One region of the Shewanella sp. GJ50-10 genome, then DNA from elsewhere that is predicted to be linked to it. Evidence: predicted binding sites of a transcription regulator. Region 1 holds the regulator's gene; each other region holds the start of a gene.
The links. Region 1 encodes MetJ, which represses methionine synthesis genes. Its sites were predicted from a motif close to TAGACGTCTAGACGTCTA; they were not measured.

Region 2: the regulator MetJ is predicted to act here: its motif matches at 2,061-2,078, upstream of AC0L4E_RS03055 (methylenetetrahydrofolate reductase).
Region 3: the regulator MetJ is predicted to act here: its motif matches at 3,277-3,294, upstream of metK (methionine adenosyltransferase).

The regions. Positions count from the first base shown of each region.
Region 1 covers NZ_JBVVSS010000001.1:523,200-528,724, forward strand. The annotation lists gene AC0L4E_RS02080 (conjugal transfer protein TraF) at 1-760, shown strand, start outside; partial or broken gene AC0L4E_RS02085 (sulfite exporter TauE/SafE family protein) at 899-1,638, opposite strand; gene metJ (met regulon transcriptional regulator MetJ) at 1,771-2,088, opposite strand; gene metB (cystathionine gamma-synthase) at 2,310-3,470, shown strand; gene AC0L4E_RS02100 (bifunctional aspartate kinase/homoserine dehydrogenase II) at 3,569-5,525, shown strand, end outside.
Region 2 covers NZ_JBVVSS010000001.1:759,374-764,898, forward strand. The annotation lists gene AC0L4E_RS03050 (LysR family transcriptional regulator) at 1-824, opposite strand, end outside; gene AC0L4E_RS03055 (methylenetetrahydrofolate reductase) at 1,079-2,056, opposite strand; gene AC0L4E_RS03060 (JmjC domain-containing protein) at 2,373-3,530, opposite strand; gene gltS (sodium/glutamate symporter) at 3,881-5,110, opposite strand.
Region 3 covers NZ_JBVVSS010000001.1:3,596,031-3,601,555, forward strand. The annotation lists gene epd (erythrose-4-phosphate dehydrogenase) at 1-637, opposite strand, end outside; gene tkt (transketolase) at 769-2,763, opposite strand; gene metK (methionine adenosyltransferase) at 3,338-4,489, shown strand; gene AC0L4E_RS15180 (MAPEG family protein) at 4,593-5,162, opposite strand; gene AC0L4E_RS15185 (flavin reductase family protein) at 5,278-5,525, opposite strand, start outside.

The DNA.
Region 1 (5,525 bases):
GTTTTATAAAAGCTACCTAGACGCTGTTGGGGTTGCCGATATTGCTCAGTCAGATATAGATACCTTGAGTACGCTTGACCCACTAAATCCACCATCAGAAATCACTGACTTAGACTCTCAAGGTGTAGTGTTAGCAGGTGGCGTCACTGACTTTGGTGTGGCATTAAGTTTCCCATTATCGATTGTCAATATGCCGGTTAGAGTGGGGATTTCACCTAAGTTTCAGCGTATAGATACGTACCACTATTCTGTCAATGCCAATAACTTCGATGCTGATGATTTTGACGATGATAAATACCGCAATGATGAGAATCTTTTTAATCTCGATATTGGCGTTGCTTTTGAGCCAATGGATGCACTGACTATTGGGTTATCGGCGCGAAACTTATTCAGTAAAACCGTTAAAACAGTTGAGTCGCAAGGGCGTGAATTTCATTATCAAGTTGAGCCGCTTATTACAGCTGGAGCCGCATATGATTGGGCATCAGTGACCTTAACTACAGATATTGATTTGATAGACCAGACCCGTTTTAAAGAGTTTGATGCGGTGCAATATTGGCGCGTTGGCGGTGAAGTAAAAGCTACAAATTGGTTGTATTTGCGTATGGGCTATCGTCATGATCTTAAAGATAACAGTGTCGATATATACTCATTTGGGACTGGTTTTGCCATTGGTCAGGCTTTTAAGCTTGATATGAGTGGTAGCTATGGTGAAGATGATGCCATAGGCGCTGTGCTTCAAACCTCTTATCATTTCTAGCTCTTTCTAGCATCTGTTTTAGCAAAACATCATTGTGCTTGTATTAACCTCTCTTGCTTCAATTTTGTTTTAGGGAGCCATTCAACCTCTATGACTAATTCAATCTTTGCACTTTACTAATTCTCAAAGGTTATCGCTTTAACCCGCGGAGAGCTCGAGTAATGATTTTATGGTTAACACTAAGGCGCTAAGTCCGCATAATACAAGCGTTGCCATCCGGGTTTTCTGTTTATCGACTTTATTGCTGAGTTTTCCTGCCACGTAACTGCCTAAAAATACCGATGGTAATAGCATTAATGACAGCCAAACATGTTTGGTTTCAACTAAACCAACAATGATTAGAATCACCATCGCAATCATTGAGCTGAATACAAAGAATATTGATAACGCTGCACGGAACTGTGGCGCATCTTTTCCTGCTAACAAAATGGCCAAGGGGGGCCGCCTATTGCGGCTATGTTGCCAAAAATCCCCGATAGCACTCCAGCGATAAATAAGGTTATACGATTAACGGGGGCGGTAATCTTGTAAAAACTGAGAATGACCGCTGAAGCAACAATAAAGGCAATGGCGAGGCCAAGTACCGATTGCGGAGCAAATACCAGTAATGCTGCGCCAAGAAACCCACCAGGAATACGCCCAATCAAAGCATATTGCAGACCATTAAATTGCAGCGAAGTACGTTCCCGTAGCAAGGTCAAAAAGGCAATGGAAAACCCACAGGCAATAACAGGTGCTGGGACAAGTTGAGGGTCAATAATGTAAAGCAGGGGGCTTGCAACAACCGCTAAACCAAAGCCGATAAGGCCTTGGGTTAATGCGCCAAGAAATATAATAACCGATGCAAGCATCAAGGTTTGCGGATCGATAAATGCCATATACTTCTCTGTGAGTACAAGGTGACTCAGAAATCGCCATATTACATTGGGTAATGTGGCGATGTGGGTAAGCTAAACTAATGGGGCTTACATTAAAAAATAAGCGCAAGACGCATTTAGCTCCTATTTAACTTAGTCGTCTAAGTCTTCCCACTCAATACCCATTTGATCCATCAGTGCTTTTGCTTCACTTGGGATACTGTCTGGGCCTTCTTTAGATAAGTCATCATCATTTGGCAGTGGCTGACCAGTGTATGCGTGTAAAAATGCTTCACATAAAAGTTCACTGTTGGTCGCATGACGCAAGTTATTCACCTGACGGCGAGTTCGTTCATCGGTCAATACTTTTAATACTTTTAAAGGAATCGATACCGTGATCTTTTTAACTTGTTCATTTTTTTTGCCATGTTCGGCATATGGGCTGATATAGTCGCCATTCCATTCAGTCATTAACTCACCTTTATACGATAGATTCGTGGCAGATTTTAACTGCTTATTTATTACAGTCAAATTATTGCTGCTATTCTATAACGAAAGCAAATAGATTTCTTTATGTTTAGACGTCTAAACGTCTAATTTGTGTTGACGATCAGATTTAGCTTAGGTACATTTAGCCATCTAGACATCTCTTTGCTGTTTTATTCTAGTGTGTCAATCTTTAGGAGCTTATTATGACCAAACATCGCGCTGCTACACTTGCCGTTCGCCAAGGTATCGAATCAGATACGCAATATGGCGCAGTAGTCCCGCCGATTTATCTTTCGACCAACTATTCGTTCGATGGACACACAAACCCAAGAGAGTTCGACTATAGCCGCTCTGGTAATCCGACTCGTTGCGTATTAGGTGAGGCAATTGCCAAGCTTGAAAATGGCGCGACGGGTGTGGTGACATGCACAGGAATGGCTGCAATAACTTTGGTTACCAGCTTATTGGGGCCAGAAGATTTAATCGTGGTTCCCCATGATTGCTATGGCGGTAGCTACCGACTGTTCACTAATCTTGCCAGCAAAGGTCAATTTAAATTAGTCGTCGTTGATCAAACAGATGAAAAAGCACTGGCTGATGCCATTGCACAAAAACCAAAAATGGTTTGGTTAGAAACCCCATCGAATCCTTTATTACGAGTGGTAGACATTAAAGCGATTGTGGCGGCAAGCCATGATGTTGATGCGCTAGTGGTGGTTGATAACACCTTCCTTTCGCCTATTTTACAGCAGCCATTAGAGCTAGGTGCAGACATCGTGATGCACTCAACCACGAAATACATTAATGGTCACAGTGATGTGGTTGGCGGCGCAGTTGTGGCTAAAGATCCTGAGCTTGGCGAATTACTCCATTGGTGGTCTAACACCTTAGGCCTAACGGGGTCAGCTTTTGATAGTTATTTGACCTTACGCGGTATTCGCACTCTTGCGGTGCGTATTCGTGAGCATCAAACTAATGCTCAACGGGTCATTGAAGTGCTGCAAGCCAGTAATGTGGTCGATAAAATCTATTACCCAGGTTTAAAAGACCACCCAGGTCACGATATTGCAGCCAAACAACAAAAAGGCTTTGGCGCTATGTTAAGTTTTGAACTTAAAGGTGGCGAAGCTGAAGTTGTTGCTTTCTTAAATGCATTGTCGATTTTCTGTGTTGCTGAAAGCTTAGGCGGAGTGGAAAGCTTAGTTGCCGTACCTGCAACTATGACTCATAGAGCAATGGCGCCTGAAGCCCGTTATGAAGCTGGTATTAAAGATACATTATTGAGACTATCTGTCGGTATTGAAGATGCTGAAGACTTAGTGACTGATATTCAAGCTGGTCTAGCTGCTGTTGCCGCGCTTTAAGTGAGTGCCGTTAAACAGTCTTAAGTTGAACAAGTAAGATTTTATTAGCTGCCATGCTAAATCTGCATGGCAGTTTGAAGTGGTTTAAGGAGTTACAAATGACCCGCAGTCATTTACATAAGTTTGGTGGTTCAAGTTTAGCTGATGCTGATTGCTATCGCCGTGTCGCACATATTTTGCTGACTCATGGCAATTGTGATGATTTAGTCGTTGTGTCAGCTGCGGGTAAAAGTACTAACTTTTTGTATAAGTTACTGTCGCTTCGAGAAACAGGCGAGCTTTGGCAAGAAGAACTACAAGTGCTGGTAAGTTATCAGCAAAACCTTATCGAACAGTTACTTTCCAATGAGCAAGCTCGGGATCTACGCGAGCGCTTATCAACTGACAAATCACAACTCATTAGTTTGTTATCTTTAGAGCAACGAAACGAATTTCAGCTTAACCATGTGCTGAGTTTTGGCGAGCGTTGGTCTGCAAGATTAATGGCGGCGCTTTTGCGTGAGTCAGGGGTTGCAGCAATCAATGTTGATGCTTGCTCGATTCTTGTGGCTGACGAAGGTGTTGTACCAAATATTCGCATTGAAGAGTCTCGTCAAAGAGTGCAGAAGCTTCTTGAAGCACACCCTGATGAGCGTTTGGTTATTACTGGCTTTATTTGTGCTAATGAGCACAATGAAACCTTGTTACTTGGTCGCAATGGTTCTGATTACAGCGCAACTCTTATTGCGAGCTTAGCGGATATTGAACGGGTGACAATTTGGACTGATGTTGAAGGGGTATTTAACGCCGACCCAAATAAAATCAGTGATGCAAAATTATTGAATAGCATGTCACTTGTTGAAGCTGATCGTCTTGCTCACCTGGGCTCTCCAGTGCTGCATAACCGAACTTTACAGCCATTATTTGATACCAATGTCAGCTTAGCTGTGCGCTCAAGTTATGCATCACACACAGACTTTACCTTAATTGCGCCACAAAGCTCATCGGCCAGTGCGCCAGTGGTGACTAATCTAAACGAAGTGGTGTTGTTTCGAATTAAGCAGCAGTCTCAAGCTCAAGATTTAATTGCGGTATTAGCTCAAGAAGGCATTGCGCCATTAGCTTACTGGACTTCTGCCCATCATAAGGTGGAATTAGCCTTTACCCTTGAAAACCAAAAGCAGGTTCATAGTTTACTTGAATTACATAGCGAAGCTTTGGCGATCAGTGATATTCGCGTGAATAACGATTTAGGTTTAGTGGCACTCGTTAGCGCTGATGCTGAGCATTATCGTCGCAGTTTTGCTCGTCTGCTAAGTCGTGACGCTAAGCCGTTATATCAAGATGGATTGAGCTTAGTGACATTAGTGCCTAAAGCCCAAGTTAATTTATTGACTCAAAAAGTGCATCGCCGCTGCGCAGGCCCGCGTATGCGAATTGGTGTGTTGCTGTTAGGTGTAGGTAATATTGGTGAGGCGTGGATTGATTTATTCCAGCGCTCATCAACTGCGCTAAACCGTGAATTAGAAGCTACCGTGCAGTTAGTTGGCTTACTTAGTTCAAAAGAAGCGTTAATTTGCCCTCAAGGTATCGATATTAATAACTGGCAAGACAGTTTTGATACCACAGCCAATAAGTGGGACTACCCGAGCTTATTTGAACAGTTAGAACAGCTTGATTGCGATGAGTTAGTGGCATTAGATATCAGTGCAAGTGCGAGTTTAACACTGCAATACCCTGAACTATTTGCTCGTGGCATTCATATGGTGAGTGCCAATAAACTTGCAGGCTCTGGACCATTGCCGTTTTATCGTGAGTTAAAGCAACAACTCAGTAATCGCCGTTTATTTTGGCGTTATAACGCCAGTTGTGGTGCAGGACTGCCGATTCAGCATGCGTTAAATGACTTGCGAAATAGTGGTGATGCGATTGAAGCTGTTGGCGGTATTTTCTCAGGCACTTTATGTTGGTTATTTGAACATTACGATGGTCAAAAGTCGTTTTCTGAATTAGTGGTTGAAGCACGTGGATTAGGGATAACAGAGCCCGATCCTCGAGACGATCTTTCTGGTCGAG
Region 2 (5,525 bases), 240 kb from region 1:
ATGTATGAATTGAAGTCTTTAGTAGCAAAAGGAAATTCAAGCAGTTGCAGATTAAAAGCTTGTTGATATTGCTGAGCAAGAGACTCTGGCACAACACCAATAGCATCACTGTAGGATACCGCTGCAATCATACCTAGCAGTGATTTATGTTGGCTATATATGGTTCGCTGCGGTAAAACTTCGTCAGTTATCCAATCTACAAACTTAAGATTTACTCGGGTGACATCATAGGTGGCATGTTGTTCTAATAAGTAGCTTTCTTTGCTAATGGTAGTCGGCGAAATTCGAGGGTGGTCTTGCCTAGTGATACAGTTTAACCGCTGCTTAAAGATAAGCTCTGAATGAAATAAACGGCTTTCTGGCTCACCAACATCAATCACTAAATCGACCTTTTCATCGCGTAAATCATCATAGATCCTTTGTTCATTTGAAGGCAATTCCATTAAGGTCACTGAGGGCGCAAAGTCCTTGAGGCTAATATCAAGGTTTTTTCTAAGTGGATGGAACATGGCTTCGTGACAATAAATGGTGAATCTTTTGGTCGATGTGAGGGGATCAAATTGCTCAATCCCTTCTAGCATACTCTCGATCTCGAGTAGCGGGTTTTGTAGGCGTTGATATAAATCATCAGAAAACTGTGTGGGTTTAATACCGCGACCTGTGCGAGTAAACAACTCTTGGTTTACATTGGCTTTTAATCGATTAAGTGCATTACTGATGGCTGATTGAGTTAAATCTAAATGTTCTGCAGCCCGTGTCACTGACTGCGACTCGTAAGCGGCAGAAAAAATACGTAACAGGTTTAGGTCAAATTTGTGTGCCATTCGGTTTATCCACTTTTAAATACAGTTTCATACTGAAGTGAACTTTGAAATCATTCAAGTTTTTAAGTCGAACATTGCTGTTTAAACAGTAAATGGCTTAGTGATAGCGAGTGGTTTAGCTATAGCGAGCGGTAAATAGAGGTTTACTATATTTCGATTAGAACACTTGAACTTAAGCATTTGAAAATAAGCATTGGCTGTAAGCCCTATGATGAGGGCTCATCATAGGGCAGGCTGTTTATTATTACTGAAGATTAGCTTTTATGTTGAACAAATTGATTAATTTGATTTTGAGCTAAAGCCTGATCCATGGTGCCTTTCAGTAGCTTATACATCAAAATTGACGCGTCAATTTCTGTTTTACGATTCGTTAAGCTTTCAATATTAAGCCCCAATGGGATATTGAGGGGAAGCACGGCTTCCAAGATTGTCAGTAGATTACTATGGTTAACCTTAATTGATTCATATAGTGGATCAGCTGCTGATAAAATTCGTTTGCTGGTGGCCTCAGGAACAGAGACGCCTAACCAATTGATAAACTCAAGGGTTTTAGCGCTGCCGCAGGGGGAGAATGTCAGAATGACGCGATTAGGTTTTACATTATTTTGCTCGCACTCTTCTGCATAGCTCGTCAGCATATCAATTGTCGCCTCGGCGTTATACACCGCTTGAGTGATGTAATATTCACAGCCCTGATTAGACTTATTAATTAGACGAATATGTTCATTCTTTTTACTTAAATGGCGCTCGGCAATGGCTACGCCGCCAAGATAAAAATCTTTCGAGTGAGCCGCCAACGTGCTGTATGCATCTTTTAAAGATAACGAGCTTGTTGCTTGGGCAGATGGAGAGCCCACTAAGACGAGATCTTTGACATTATTTTGATACCAAGCACGTGATAACCACTCAGTAAACTTCTGCTCATCAAGCCCCGCGACACTTTTATACGCGATCACAGGCTTGCCTGATTTCTGATTAATCAGTTGCGCATATGTGCCAGAGTCATGGGTGGCCTTAAATGGAAAAGGTCTTGGGGTGTCAATACGACTGGTTTCATCTTGAATGTCATAGATGATCAATCCATCAAAGCTAATTTCATCAAGGCGGGCTAATAGCTTATCGGCAATAGTGCTTACCGACTCAAAGTCGGTGTCTATCTTGGGTGGCGTCGTACCAATAAAATAAATTCCACGGTGGTGATCGGACGAACGCTGCTTTAATGATTTTCTCATGTTTTAGCCGTCTAGATGGATATTAGGTTCATTGTGACTTAATTTTGGACTGTTGTTAAGACTGAACAAGACTAATTTATGTCTAGATGAGCAAAATTGATGAAATTAACTGATTGAAGGTAGTTGTAGATTGGTTTGGCTTAAGTTTTTTTCATTAGCATATTTTGGGATTATGAAAAAAATGGTTCAGCGACGTGTGCCGTTGAACCATTTTTTAAAGCGTTTCTTTTAAACTCTGTTTTGAATAGTGCTAGGTATCTAATCCTATAACTAACTTAATCTTAAGTTCGATCTTAAGTTAGATTTTAAGTATGAATTACTCTATTTCTTCAAAGTACCAGTAACCTGCATTAACCCAAGCAGTTAGCTGCGCAACGAGTAGCTCATCATTTAAAAATGGACTGAGTTCTTCAACGGTAAGCTCTTGGGTATCACATAACAATGCAATGAAAGCTTCGCGATTGGCTGTTATATCTGCTGTAAGGGTAAATTGCTCGCCATTGATATAAAGCACACCATCAGCAATGCTTGTTTCAAAGTACAATGTGCGTAAACCGCCTAATTTAACTAGTGGTTGCTGCTTTAATTGCTCAGTAATATCTAAAGCTTGGAAACCTAAACATTCATCGGGTAAATCCAATTCACACTTAGATTGAGTTAAGAAGCGTCCGCTAAATTCACTGACGAGTTTGTCATCTAAAGTCGCAAACAGTTGTTGTTTGATACGCTCTAAATCACTGTTATTCACAATGCCTGAATTGTTGCTTAAGCTGCGATCAGGATCGGCAATCTGCTCGTTACATAGGTCTTTGTCGATGATGTGGTCGGCTAATGCACTGACCATATCTTTAGCTGATGCGGTTCTATATCCCACAGAGAAACTCATTGAAGGCTCAAGTGTTACGCCGTCATGAGGGTAGCCCGGTGGTAGGTATAAGATATCACCAGGGAGCAATTCTACATCGATAATCGGATCAAATGCTTCGGTATGCAGCAGTGCAGGGTGGGCTGCAAATTCTTTGTGCGGCCCAAGATCGCCCACTCGCCAACGTCGTCTGCCTGAACCTTGGCAAATGAATACGTCATATAAGTCGATATGTGGGCCGACTCCGCCGCCTGGTGTGGCGTAACTCACCATAACGTCATCTAAGCGCCAGCGCGGGATAAAATCAAAACACTTGAGTAGGTTTTCAGCTTCAGGTACCCAGTTATTCAATGCTTGAACAATTAAGGTCCAGTCTGTTTCACCTAATTCTTCATAGGATTCAAATGGGCCAAATTCTGCTTGCCATTCATCGTTTGCTTTAAATACGCGGCGTGATTCAACCACGTCTTCGCAAGCAAGCCCTGCCATTTCTTCAGGTGATAGAAGATCTTCAAAGTTTTTAAAGCCTTGACGGATCACCAATGGTTTCTTTTGCCAGTATTGCTCAAGAAACTGTTTTGGTGTCATACCATTTAAATCTAATTGCATGTTTATTACCCACTAAAATTTGCGGCGATCCTAGCAAGTATTAGTAATCATTAATTTGCCTGAGATCATACATTCACAGATTAGTGAGGGTTTATTTATGTGTATCAATCGCTGTTTTGTCATTACATTAGCCAATTGTTGATAGTATTTGTTGATAGTCACTTGGGTGACTGTCAAAGCCCATCGACAATGGATTAAATAGTCCTGTTGCAGCATTACTCGCTAAGCTTGTTCGAACAGATATGCTGGTGGATTAACTCTGAGTTAAGAGTTTGCAGCAGCTTTAAAATGAAAAGGCGAACCTAACTTAGTTCGCCTTTTTGATATTGTTGGCCGTTAAAATTGAGTGATTAAAAGCTCACGAACATATTAATAATCATTGCGTTGATGATATCAATAAAGAATCCGCACACTAAAGGCACAATAATAAAGGCTCTGTGGGCTGCGCCATATTGCTGAGAAACCGCCGTCATGTTGACGATAGCTGTTGCAGTTGACCCTAAAGTTACCCCACCAAAACCAGAACATATCACCGCAGCTTCATAGTCTTTGCCCATCATTCTAAAGACCACGAAAATGGTGAATACAATGGAAAGAATCACTTGTAAAGTCATCACCACTGAGATGTAAGCTAAACTGCCTTCAAGTTCCCATATTTTTAAGCTCATTAACGCCATGGTTAAAAACATACCTAAGCAGATATCTTGGATTAAGGTTAATCCTCTGGAGGCATCTTCAATGTAGGTTTGGTCTTTATCCTTATTACGGTTGAGTATGACGCGCCCTATGTTGCCGATAATAATACCGGCAAGTAAACATGCTACAAACATCGGCAGTTTCAGGCCTGCACCTTGTAATCCTAAGTCAAGAAAGTAACCCATGATTAACGTGACATTGAGCCATAACCAAGCGCGTAATACCCCAAAATAATCGACTTTAATTGACTTGCTATTCTCTTGATGGCTAGCACCAATATCTAGCTCATCATTTAAGTTGGGTTTTACTTTATGCCGCTTCATTAAATATGCTGCAATAGGGCCACCAATTACGCAAGCTGCGATAAGGCCTAAGGTATTAGATGCTATGCCTAACTCGCTGGCATTAGTAATTCCTAACTCCTCAACAAAGGTAGGAGTCCATGCCATGGCTGTGCCAACACCACCTATGAGAGAAATAGAACCTGACATTAAGCCAGCTTTAGGGTCTAAGCCAAATAAGGTCGCAACACTCACTCCCATAACATTTTGTAAAATGATGAAGGTGCTAGATAGCACTAATAAAATAAGTAAAGGCTTACCACCTTTAATTAGGGTTGCGAAATCGGCTTTTAATCCAATGCCTGCGAAAAAATATAGTAAAAGCACATCTCTGACATCAAGGTTAAATTCTATTTGTAATCCAAAGGCATAATAGAGCACACCGACGATGATCGCGCAGGCAAACCCGCCCACAACAGGCTCAGGAATGCTGTACTTACGTAATATTTCATACTGCGAGATAATCCCCTTACCTATAAATAAGGTAATAATTGCTAGGGTGAATGACACGAAGTCTTTAACTTCGACTAACTGTGGCTCCATTGTTTTTCCTCTGCTGGGTTACATTTAAAAACTGGACTAATTAATTGAGGCTAACTCGCTAGTCAAATAGATTTATATGATCTATTAACGGTTGAATTAACCGGTAAACCATTATCAATGTTGATACCCTAATAGAAGCTTGATGCAATATTAATTAATTGTAATTATTAACTTTTATTTCTTATTCGTTCAGCTTAAGTTCAGAATTTTAGTTAACTAGCATTTTGATGAGGTAGTGTTACGAAGAGGTCGTGTTAGGAAGATGAAGTGTAAGTAAGTTGTATTATGGAGTTTGATTAAGGTTAAAGTTCAAATGTTGTGCCGAATCAGTATTAAATATTGGATATAAAGGCGATATTTCACAGTGATAAATGCTCAAGGTTATTTTGAGGGGTAACGGAATGAATCAAATGAG
Region 3 (5,525 bases), 3.1 Mb from region 1:
TAGTATCAACTGGAATAATTGACTGACCAGCGGCGCGGGTTCGACGTAAATCATCATGATATGCATCAATCACTTGTTGATCATTCATCGACGAATGAATCGTAGTAATGGCACCACTTTTAACACCGAAATGATTATCTAGCACATCGATGACAGGCACAATACAGTTGGTAGTGCATGATGCATTTGATACCACTGTATGGCCTGCTTTAAGTAAATCATCATTGACACCAAATACAATCGTGGCGTCAACATCTGCTGAAGAAGGATGACTAATGAGGACTTGTTTAGCACCAGCTTTAATATGCGCTTCACATTCAGACCGATCGCCTAAGCTACCACTGCATTCATAAACGATATCAATATCGAGCTCAGACCAAGGCAGTAAACTGGCATCAGGTTGATGGAATAACTGAATGACATCATCGCCAATAACGAGCTGTTCGTCTTTTAACTTAACTGTATTTTGGAAACGACCATGAGTCGTATCATATTGAGTGAGATGACTGATGGCTGCAGGCTTGGCAAGTTCATTGATTGCCACGATCTGGATTTCTTGACGTTTACCCGACTCGTATAGTGCACGGAGGATAGAACGACCTATACGGCCATAACCATTAATAGCGACTCGGATCATTGAGGGTTAAGCTTCCTCTTAACAGTACTCAGTAAAAAGCAGATAAAAAAACGGCCTGCAAGTGTTTGCAGGCCGTCATTATACAGACTTAAAGGGTAAAAGTTTACCCTTATTATTGAACTGTATTTTGGTTAAACCAGTGAGTTTACTGTGTTAACCACATTTTCAACGGTAAAGCCAAAGTGCTTCAATAAGTCGCCGCCTGGAGCAGACTCACCAAAGGTAGTCATACCAACAACAGCGCCGTTAAAGCCAACATACTTGTACCAGTAATCTACATGAGCAGCTTCAATCGCTACACGCTTAGTTACAGCGGCAGGTAATACTGACTCTTTGTAAGCAGCATCTTGCTTATCAAATACGTTAGTAGAAGGCATAGATACTACGCGAACTTTTTGACCTTTTTCAGTCAATGCTGCAGCAGAATCAAGTGCAAGTTGAACTTCTGAACCCGTTGCGATAAGAATCACATCAGCAGTACCTTCACAATCAGACAGTACATAACCACCTTTAGCGACGTTAGCTAATTGCTCAGCGCTACGTGCTTGGGCTTTAAGACCTTGACGACTGAAGATAAGTGAAGTCGGTGCGTTACGGTTTTCAATGGCAGACTTCCAAGACACTGCTGTTTCAGCCGCATCACATGGACGCCATACAGTCATATTTGGTGTCATGCGCAAGTTAGCAAGTTGCTCTACAGGTTGGTGAGTAGGACCATCTTCACCTTGACCAATTGAATCGTGGGTATAAACGAATACGTTTTGAATGCCCATTAATGCAGACATACGTACAGCATTACGTGCATATTCCATGAACATCATAAAAGTTGCACCGTAGTTAATGAAACCACCGTGTAAAGAGGCACCATTCATAATACCGCTCATGCCGAATTCACGTACACCGTAGAAGATGTAGTTACCAGCAGGATCGTCTTGAATACCTTTTGAACCAGACCAAAGCGTTAAGTTAGAACCGGCTAAATCGGCACTGCCACCTAATAACTCTGGTAACATTTCGCCGAAGAAACCAATGGCATTTTGCGAAGCTTTACGACTTGCAATACCTTCAGCTTTATCTTGGCACTCTTGAATAAATGCATTGGCTTTCTCTTCAAACTCAGCAGGAAGTTCGCCAGTAATAACACGACGTTTGTACTCTGCAGCAAGTTCAGGGAAAGCAGCAGTATAAGCCGCAAACTTCTCATTCCAGCTTGTTTCATTTGAAGCACCAGCTTCTTTAGCATCCCAACCTTCATACACGGTTTCAGGAATTTCGAATGCAGCGTGATCCCAGCCAAGGAACTCACGTGCAGCAGCGATTTCATCGTTACCTAGCGGTGCACCATGACAGTCATGGCTACCAGATTTGTTTGGCGAACCAAAACCAATCGTGGTTTTACAACAAATCATTGTTGGCTTGTCTGTTACAGACTTAGCTTCTTCGATTGCCGCGCGAATAGCATCGCTATCATGACCATCTACATTAGCAATGACATGCCAGCCGTAAGATTCGAAACGCTTAGGCGTATCGTCTGTAAACCAACCTTCAACATGGCCATCAATAGAAATACCATTGTCATCCCAGAAAGCCACAAGCTTACCAAGACCAAGCGTACCCGCTAATGAACATGCTTCATGAGAGATACCTTCCATCAAACAACCATCACCTAAGAAACAGTAAGTGAAGTGATCAACAATGTCGTGACCAGGTTGGTTGAATTGTGCAGCTAAGGTTTTTTCAGCAATCGCCATACCTACAGCGTTACTGATACCAGCGCCTAACGGGCCAGTGGTTGTTTCAACACCCGGTGTGTAACCATATTCAGGATGACCAGGGGTTTTTGAGTGAAGCTGGCGGAAGTTCTTCAACTCTTCAATAGGTAATGCATAACCTGTTAAATGCAGTAAAGAGTAAATAAGCATTGAACCGTGGCCATTTGATAAAACAAAACGGTCACGATCAACCCATTCAGGGTTGTTTGGGTTGTGCTTAAGGAAGTCATTCCATAGCACTTCAGCGATGTCAGCCATCCCCATTGGTGCACCTGGGTGGCCAGAATTGGCTTTTTGAACAGCATCCATGGTTAATGCACGGATTGCGTTAGCGAGTTCTTTACGAGATGACATGCTCTCTCCTGCTTGTTATATGAGGTCTAGCGGGCAATTGTGGGGCATATTTTCCCCTACTAGGCGGTGTGACGCAAATTTTTATTGGATCTATTACCCATTTTTTACGTCTAACAGACTAATGCGAACTAAACAAAGCGATTATTTAGGCTGATTTATACCATGTTACCGATAACATTTATATAACTTTTTATATTAGCTAATTACTTTATATCGCTGATATTGATCCAAAGCGGTAATAATCCGTAAAAAGGTGCGTGAATATTTGTTGCCAGTGGGCAATAAAAAAACCAACAAAGTGATAAACATCGACTAAAGTTATTGTTTTATTTTTAACCTTAAAGCCCTTAATCGTTACGCTATAAATAGAATAATTAGCATAAAATTCATAAGATTAATTTATTAAAAAACTGAAACAGGTCATTTTCAATTTTTCTAAATCTTTGAATGATTGCACAATTATTAACTTATATTAGTTCTAAGGGGTGTTATCCAACCTGATTTGAATTATTATAGACGTCTAGATGTAGATGCTTCTACACGTTCAAATTCCAAAAGACGAGATTTACCAACTATGGCAAACCACTTGTTCACCTCTGAGTCAGTCTCAGAAGGTCATCCAGATAAAATCGCCGATCAGATTTCTGATGCGGTATTAGACGCAATTTTAGAGCAAGACCCTAAAGCACGTGTTGCTTGTGAAACTTACGTTAAGACCGGTATGGTTTTAGTCGGCGGTGAAGTCACAACTTCAGCTTGGGTTGATATCGAAGAAATCACACGTAAGACAGTACGTGAAATTGGTTACACTCATTCAGATATGGGTTTTGATGCTGATTCTTGTGCGATTTTAAATGCCATTGGTAAACAGTCTCCAGACATTAACCAAGGTGTTGACCGTAGCGACCCTGCAGAACAAGGCGCTGGTGACCAAGGATTAATGTTCGGTTACGCAAGTAACGAAACCGACGTATTAATGCCTGCACCAATTACCTATGCTCACAAATTAGTGAAGCGTCAATCTGAAGTTCGTAAAGACGGTACATTACCGTGGTTACGTCCAGATGCCAAAAGCCAAGTCACTTTTGCCTACGAAAATGGCAAAATCAAGGGTATCGATGCCATCGTGTTATCGACTCAACATCGTGAAGATGTGACTCAAGAAGACTTGATTGAAGGTGTGATGGAAACCATCATTAAGCCAGTTTTACCATCACAATGGTTAAACAAAGACACTAAGTACTTCATTAACCCAACTGGCCGCTTTGTTATCGGCGGACCTGTAGGTGACTGTGGTTTAACGGGTCGTAAAATCATCGTAGATACATATGGTGGTATGGCGCGTCACGGTGGCGGTGCTTTCTCAGGTAAAGACCCTTCAAAAGTTGACCGCAGTGCTGCTTACGCTGCACGTTACGTTGCTAAAAACATCGTTGCTGCTGGCCTTGCTGAACGCTGTGAGATTCAAGTGTCTTACGCAATCGGAGTTGCAGAGCCAACTTCAATCAGCATTGAAACTTTTGGTACTGGTAAAGTATCTGAAGAGGTATTGATTAAGCTTGTGCGTCAGCACTTTGAGCTTCGTCCATACGGCTTAACTGCAATGCTAGACCTTGCACGTCCTATCTATCAAGGTACTGCGGCATATGGTCACTTCGGACGTAATGAATTCCCTTGGGAAGCGACTGATAAAGCTGAAATCCTTCGCGCTGATGCTGGTCTATAAGTTTTAATACTTATTGACGATTAAGCTCAACGTCTTGGAAATAAAAAAACCGTCAACTGACGGTTTTTTTGTATCTTTAAAAAGTGAGTTCAACTCAAATGAATTAAACTAAGACTCGATAAAATAGATAAATAATAATCGCACCCACAGTCAATACTGACGGATAAAACGTTAAGGCAAAGCCAATCGACCTCGCTCCTGCACCTTTATCATATCCACGCATAAACAAAATTCGACCAATAAAGAATAAGACCGAAATCAATGCAATTAACGACATATATTCAGCTGGCATGATAAAAGCCCATAAGAAGTAAACACTCATTACAATACAAAATTGCTCTAAGGTATTTTGCAGCACGTTTTGTAAACGTCTAACTCGCTCCGACTCTTTATAAAAACTGCGGCCATCAATATCTTCAGAGTTAAAAAATCGATGTTTAGCCACTCGGGCAACTGCAATAATTAAGCTTAATGTAGGTAAAATCATGCCATAGGCATAAATGATCAACCTTTCAATTAAGGACTGTGGTTCACTAAACTCAAATGGATTAGCTAACGCGCCATAGATAACAAAAGCAAAGGAAACAATCATGCCCACAACTATCCCTTTGGTGACATCACGTTGTTTATTAGCAAATTTTGTTTGGCTTGGATTTACTCTTGAAATTGGCATTACCTCTCCCTGTAATTAATGCTCAACTATCTTAAAATAATGACCTAGATGATCCTTCATTGACTCGGTCACTTCCAAAGCTCACTCTAATGAGCAAGTAGTGCTTACTAATTGACTATCGATTTAACTGAACCTTCTGCCTAGTTAAACTATAGTCATTGCCAGCCATTCTGCCGATGGCATCTAACTTTTCGCTGTCTATTTTAAAATCGGTTACCGCATCATCACGCACATGAATAGCAACCACATCACCCAATACAAGGTGACCAGACATAGGCTCATGACCTAAATCGACTATCTGATTTAACCGACATTCAAAACTTACTAAAGCTTGTTTGACTCTAGGAGGAGCCACAATTGATG